DNA from 2 places in the Paenibacillus sp. NPDC058174 genome. Region 2 is predicted to be linked to the other one. Evidence: a T-box and tRNA genes for the amino acid it is inferred to sense, from the RefSeq annotation. Region 2 holds a T-box; the other holds one or more tRNA genes.

Region 1 (3,422 bases), 1.4 Mb from region 2:
GAACATATTAAGGAGAGAAAGCGATTCTGATCATCCTTGCATCCTGAAAGGTCAAATATATAGATAATTTCCCCCGTACATAAACCAGGCACCTCGTAGTCATTCCATTTTTCTGACATAGGAACTGTTTTGAATTGAGGAAGAATACATAGAGTTTCATCATCCACTAAAAACAGATAAACAAGTACATCAACAAAATTTCGATTTGAAAGTCTAGTGTATGCATCCCGTCTGACTACAGTACGACCAGTACTTTCCCATTCATTCATCTTTTCAGCGAATTGATATAAAGAATAGCCTTCCATACTTAAGCACCACAAAGCACCTTTCCCAGGCCACAGAGTAGGTTCATGAACAATTTTATTTAACATCTCATCTGGAAACGAGTATTCGGGAGTAAGTACAACGTCAGCTCGTGTTTCTTTGGCCAATTTTATAAAAGACTCGGCCTTCTGTAGATGAACAGCAGAATCTGAATAAACACCACGATGTATATCTGCAAAAGGCTTACCTTTGCATTGCCATTGAAGTACTTGCACTGGAGTCGTATCAGAAAGACAAACTTGAAGACCAGAATGATCTGGAATGAGGCTTGAAACGTTAATAAATTCGGTCATGTCACACCCCTGGCTGATCTATAGAATCTAACAACATTTTACATGACCTGATGTTTCCTGTAAATTACATTTGTCCTAATATGAAGCTTTTTGTCTATAAAGTGAACGTAAAGTTATTTCTAGTGATTCCAGTAAATCCATTCTGTCTAGATAACTATAAATTTCTTCAAGGTACAAGAAGATTACATGATGTTGAAGTCTTACATAACGTATAAACCCTGCCTCTGTCTTCCCTCTATAATATACCATCCATTTATTTTGACTTTCTATAATGATTCCATTAATTAAGGCAGTACCTACTTGCCATAAGTCATTCCTATCCATTTCAATAATGACGGATTTGGTTTTTAACTTTAACATTGTAAGTTACCTCCTACAACATTCATACAGTTCTCTTATCATGTATACTTTTAACTCAGTAGGGTTTAGAATCATTAGTTAAAATTTTGAATGCCCGATAACATACGTTTGTTTTTAAAGTGATTACCAATTTCTCTGAGATTGAAAGAATTTAAAATTACTAACATAAAATATAAACCCCAAAGTGGTAAAAGAATTCTTGGTCATTCTGATATTAGAGTGACCTTAGATAACTATTCCCATGTTTTACTATCTGCTCATAAAGAGACCGCTACGCAAATATGGTGAACAGCTTTTCGAATAATTCAAACAACTCTAATCATTGAATAGTGGTTAAAACAAAAAGTTATATCAGTAACAGAGATTTCGTATGTTCATCAATCCCCATTAATTACTCGAAGTGTAGCCAAACTACCATAAAAAATGCTCAGTGTGAACCAAACGTGTGACCACGAACAGTTGCGAGCATTATTTCAAAATGCAAAAAAAGCCTTCAAACACTCGGAAATCCTTGTGTTTAAAGGCTTTTTTCTTTATGGAGCCTAGGGGGATCGAACCCCTGACCTCATCGCTGCCAGCGATGCGCTCTCCCAGCTGAGCTAAGGCCCCATATTTTACTATTAAAGGAATTGAATTGTGTAACCGCTTATCTTCAAACTAAAGCAACGACAAGATTTATATTAGCACGCTGCCATTATCGAAGTCAATAGTGCTGGAAAACTTCCCCTTGAGGGTTATCTGCTCGAATATCATTGACTCTTACGTTGCTAATCTCCACTTTGACGGTGTGTTTCTAATTTCAAAATCCAACAAGATTATGTAAGGGTTATTCGATTCAGTCTATTCTTTATCTCATCAAATAACCGACTAATTTTCCTTATTGCGAAATTTATTTCCGCCCTTATGAACTTTTAATCCTTATCCTCGATTTAAACGACTTTTCCCAAAAAAATAAAGAAATTAGTTACTCAACAGAGAAAAAAGTTACTTTAGCGCATCAGTTCAAACGTAAGTTGTAGTCACGCACATATGCATCTGATCATCAGCATAATCTCCATCGAGTAAGATCACCTCTTCAAAGGTGTACATGAGACCCCTCATTATCTCCTACAATGAACCGCCCTCTCTTACCCGCTAACATTAGCTTCCCACCCGCACACAACAAAAATAAGCAGCATGCGCATCACAAGCTGCTTATTCTCAATCCATTTCAAATCCGCTTACTCATTGCCTTCCCCTAACTCTTCCCGCTCTTCGCTAACCCCACCGGCTCACGCAATCAAGCAAGAACGAGCCAACTTCTACCCCTGCCCATTCCCATTCAACGGGTGCTTGGACAGCAGGCTGTTCAATTCCTTCATGAACATGTCAATGTCCTTGAACTGGCGGTATACGGACGCGAAGCGGACGTAGGCGACTTCATCGACCGGATAGAGCTGGCCCATCACGATCTCGCCGATATCACGGCTTTCCACTTCGGCCAGCGCCGTAGTGCGGAGCTCCTTCTCTACTTCGGAGACGATAACCTCCAGGTTCTCAACCGATACCGGGCGCTTCTCGCAGGCACGGATCAATCCGCGCAAAATCTTGTCGCGGCTGAATTCTTCGCGACTGCCGTCCTTCTTGATTACGATCAGCGGCGTCTCCTCGATCATCTCGAACGTCGTGAACCGGCGGCTGCACCGCTCGCACTCGCGTCTGCGGCGGATCGACTTGTTCTCGTTGGCTGGACGCGAGTCAAGAACCTTCGTGCCGGAGTTGTCGCAATAAGGGCATTTCATATCCATCACTTCCTTCTGGTCTAATTTTCCATACGTTTCCTGTAATGAAGTTTGAAATTTCGCACATAATACTTTTACCAACCGCAAGGAGGTGACAAACAATGAGCAACAGCAACCAACTAGTTGTACCACAAGCATCCGCAGCGCTTGACCAACTGAAATATGAGGTCGCTCAAGAGCTGGGTATCGCGTTTCCGCAAGACGGATACGGCGGTAACCTGCTGACTAAAGATGCTGGCTACATCGGCGGCAACATCACTCGTCGTCTGGTGCAAATCGCCGAGCAATCCCTTGCCGGTAAATAATGATTTCATCAGTCATGTATAACTAGAGGCTTTGGCTTGTCCCGTCCTGAAGCGGCGCGGATACGCCAAAGCTTCTTCTATTTGCGAAGGGAATAATCGGCTACATATCGGGATAAAGGTCTTTGTATTTATTATAGTAATAAATAACTTTTTGTACATAGTGCCGGGTTTCGCCAAAAGGAATAAGGTTTACCGTCTCCTCACGGCCGTCCCAGCGCCCGGAATCGAGCCATTTGCGCACGTTACCGGGTCCCGCGTTATAGGCGGCGATTGCCGCGATTTTGTTTTGCCCGAATTGCTTGTGCAGCGACTGCAAATACCAGGTTCCAATTTCAATACTCACATCCGGACGATGCTGC
Region 2 (3,422 bases):
TTGAGCATGTTTGCAAGACTTATAAAATTGGGATAGGTGAAGGTATCGGTCACAAATAGTTGTTTAATATTGTTGCACACTGATTTTCCTAAGTATTATAATGAAAACATGAGCAATCGTTCATATAATGTTTAGGGGGAATACGTTTGAAAATCCATTTAGAAAAGGACAGGCGAACGCAGGAGCTGGAAGTTATTTGTGGTACTACATGTGAAATAAAAATTCATTCGGTGATATTATGAACAATCGCTGGAACAGAGTTATCTATAAGCTTTGGGCTCCTTTGTACGATCGGTTTTTCAATTCAGGTGCCTTTGCCCAGGCGCGGGTAACCGTATTGTCCGGACTTGATTTAAGGCCAGATCAGCGTGTATTGCTGGTTGGAGCCGGAACGGGTGCGGATTTACCTCTACTCTCAGGTTACGGTCTATCGATCACTGCCACTGACCTTTCTCCGGAAATGCTGGCTGAAGCCCGTTCTAAAGTCATGGAAGGCGAGAGGGTCACATTTTTAGAGATGGACGCGCAAAATCTTGATTTTGAAGACGAAGCCTTCGATGTGGTCATTGCAAACCTGATCATATCGGTAGTACCGGATCCGGTACGGTGCATGCAAGAAATCGTTCGTGTAACAGGAGAGGGTGGAAAAATTGTTATTTTTGATAAATTCGCAGCTAATGGCGGTTTATCTCTGTTTATGAAAGCACTCCGTCCATTGGCATCAGTACTTGGAACGGATATTGGCCGGGATTTTAACCTTCTTTTTCTTCCACATCAGGAGCGCTTGCACCTTACCGAGGAGCGACCACTTCTGATGCGCGGGATGTATCGTAAAATTGTACTCAGGAAAGCAAAAGGCCGTCAGAGCTGTTAGCTCAACATTCTGCTGGCGGCAGTCGGTGGAAGCAAGGAAGGTTGTTTCGTTAAAGGCACCGCTAACAAAACAGTGGAATTAATTGACAGAGCAAGTTAAGTGTGATAGCATTGCTTTAATTTAAAACGAAAAGGCTATGATGAGAAATAGTAACTATTAAGGATCTCTCAGAGAGAAGATGGTTGGTGCGAATCTTCATTGATCTAATAGTGAAGCAGTCTCGGAGCTGTGAACCGAACAGAGGAATCTTAGTAGGCTTCAACGGAGTTCCACCGTTATTCAGGAAACAATATCGGAGAAATCCCGTATTGATAGAGTGCAGAGAAATCTGAAATTAGGTGGTAACACGGACATAATAGTTCGCCCTAAGTTGACAAGAAATACGTCAGCTTAGGGCTTTTTTATTTTATTTCTTATCGTTTGAATATTTGCAAAATTAACAATTTACCAATAATAAATAATAATTTAAATGGAGGTATTGAGCATGGTGAAAATGACACCAGATGAGTTAAGAAAATCATATATTGATTTTATGAAAGGAATAGGGGCTAGCCAAGTGCCCTCTTCTAGCTTGTTACCAGAAAATGATCCCTCAACGTTGTTTACAGGAAGCGGAATGCAACCTATGGTTCCCTATTTATTGGGGGAAAAGCATCCGATAGGTAATGATATTGCTAATATTCAGAAGTGTTTAAGGACAGTGGATATTGACGAAGTAGGTGATACGTCGCATCTGACATTTTTTGAAATGATAGGCCGATGGGAGTTTAAAGCAGATGAAAATAACTATAAGAAAAAGCAAATCGATGCCATTTGGAATTGGCATATTATCGAATTAGGAATTGATCCTGGCAGGCTGTATATCAGTGCTTTTGTAGGAAGTGATGATTTGAATATACAGAAAGATACGGAAGCCATTCAAATCTGGTCAGAAAAATTTAAATCCGTTGATATAGAACCTATCATTGAAGATGATCCCTATCAATATGGAGCATCTAGAGGTGGGAGAATATTTTTATACGATGAAAAAGAAAATTGGTGGAGTCGGGCCGGGAGTCCATTGGATATGCCTATTGGTGAACCGGGTGGGCCTGATAGTGAAATGTTCTATGATCTTGAGCCAGGCGGTGATGCACTGGATCATCCTGCTTCTGTGAGCGAAAGGTTTTTAGAAATTGGGAACAACGTATTTATGTGTTACAAAAAAGAAGACACAGGATTTGTAAAAATGCAAAATCCGAATATTGATTATGGAGGCGGATTAGAAAGGGTTGCAACAGCCCTTAATGGCGACAAGGATATTTATAATACGGCTTTCTTCCTTAATCCCAAGAAAAAATTGATGGAGTTAAGTGGTAAACAATATACTGACGATTTAAAGTCGTTTAGAATCATACTCGATCATGTGAGAGCGGCTACTTTTCTAATTAATGATGGTGCTGAGCCAGCTAATAGTGATGCAGGATATATAACAAGAAGGTTATTAAGAAGGGCGATTCGTGCAGGTAAAAAAATTGGTATACAAGGAAGTTTTGTGGGTGAGTTGTCTGAGGTTTATATAGATGAAGCAACAGCTTATGAAGATTTGATCAGTAACAAAAAGAAAGTTATCGAAATAGTAAATAAGGAAGAAAATCTTTTCTATAGAACTTTACAGCAAGGAGAATTTGAAATACAAAAACATCTTAAGAATAAGGGGAAAGTTACAGGTGCAGATGCCTTTTATTTTTACGAAACATATGGGTTTCCCTTGGAGTTGACGGAAGAGTTTCTAACTGAAAGTGGATACAGCATGGAGGACAAGGCGTCTTATATAGAGGCGGCCAAGAAACATGCTGACAAGAGCAGAACTGCTTCTGCGGGTAAATTTAAAGGCGGATTAGCTGAACATTCAACAGAAACAACAGCGCTGCACACGGTATCTCATTTATTACTTGCTGGTTTAAGGGAAGTTTTAGGTGATCACGTTCATCAACAAGGAAGTAATATTACTTCAGAACGATTACGGTTTGACTTCAACCATGATGAAAAACTTACACCAGAGCAAATAGCTGAGGTGGAAAAGTATGTGAATGATGCGATTTCATCAAAAGCAGTTACCTATATTTCAGAACTGCCTAAAATTGAAGCGAAAGAAAGTAATGTTGAAGGGAATTTTTGGGATAAATATCCGGATATCGTTAAGGTGTATACAATCAAAGATAATGAAGGGAAAGTTTGGAGTCGAGAAGTATGTGGAGGACCTCATGTGGAAGACACAACAAACTTAGGAAAGTTCAGTATTAAGAAAGAACAATCTTCTGCTGCTGGAGTTAGAAGGATTAAAGGAGTAATTAATAAATAATTCCAGTACTCGGAACAATAGCTGATGTTTTAGGATTGCTATCGCTTGGGCTTACCGTTGGAGGTACCGCAGAATTCAAAGAATAAAGCAATTCTGAATTAATCCGTTGAAGCAGTAATCATCTTTAGAGAAGGTAACGGAAGGAGTTCAAACTTGTGACAACAACTATTTACGTAAAAACAAGTTCTTATGATTTCTGGTGGG

What was found. A T-box is a leader RNA that pairs with one kind of tRNA and senses whether it is charged. The one in region 2 lies ahead of ACFVVF_RS03455 (alanine--tRNA ligase), so its partner is inferred to be a tRNA-Ala.
Region 1: it has a tRNA-Ala gene. The T-box ahead of ACFVVF_RS03455 (alanine--tRNA ligase) is inferred to sense a tRNA for this amino acid. The anticodon was not compared.

Annotation. Positions count from the first base shown of each region.
Region 1 covers NZ_JBHVUY010000001.1:2,191,317-2,194,738, forward strand. The annotation lists gene ACFVVF_RS09790 (hypothetical protein) at 1-617, opposite strand, end outside; gene ACFVVF_RS09795 (hypothetical protein) at 693-977, opposite strand; tRNA gene ACFVVF_RS09800 (tRNA-Ala) at 1,514-1,586, opposite strand; gene nrdR (transcriptional regulator NrdR) at 2,279-2,758, opposite strand; gene ACFVVF_RS09810 (alpha/beta-type small acid-soluble spore protein) at 2,860-3,063, shown strand; gene ACFVVF_RS09815 (lytic transglycosylase domain-containing protein) at 3,164-3,422, opposite strand, start outside.
Region 2 covers NZ_JBHVUY010000001.1:767,568-770,989, forward strand. The annotation lists gene ACFVVF_RS03445 (aminotransferase class I/II-fold pyridoxal phosphate-dependent enzyme) at 1-80, opposite strand, end outside; gene ACFVVF_RS03450 (class I SAM-dependent methyltransferase) at 239-874, shown strand; T-box leader at 1,002-1,245, shown strand; gene ACFVVF_RS03455 (alanine--tRNA ligase) at 1,359-3,218, shown strand; gene ACFVVF_RS03460 (hypothetical protein) at 3,374-3,422, shown strand, end outside.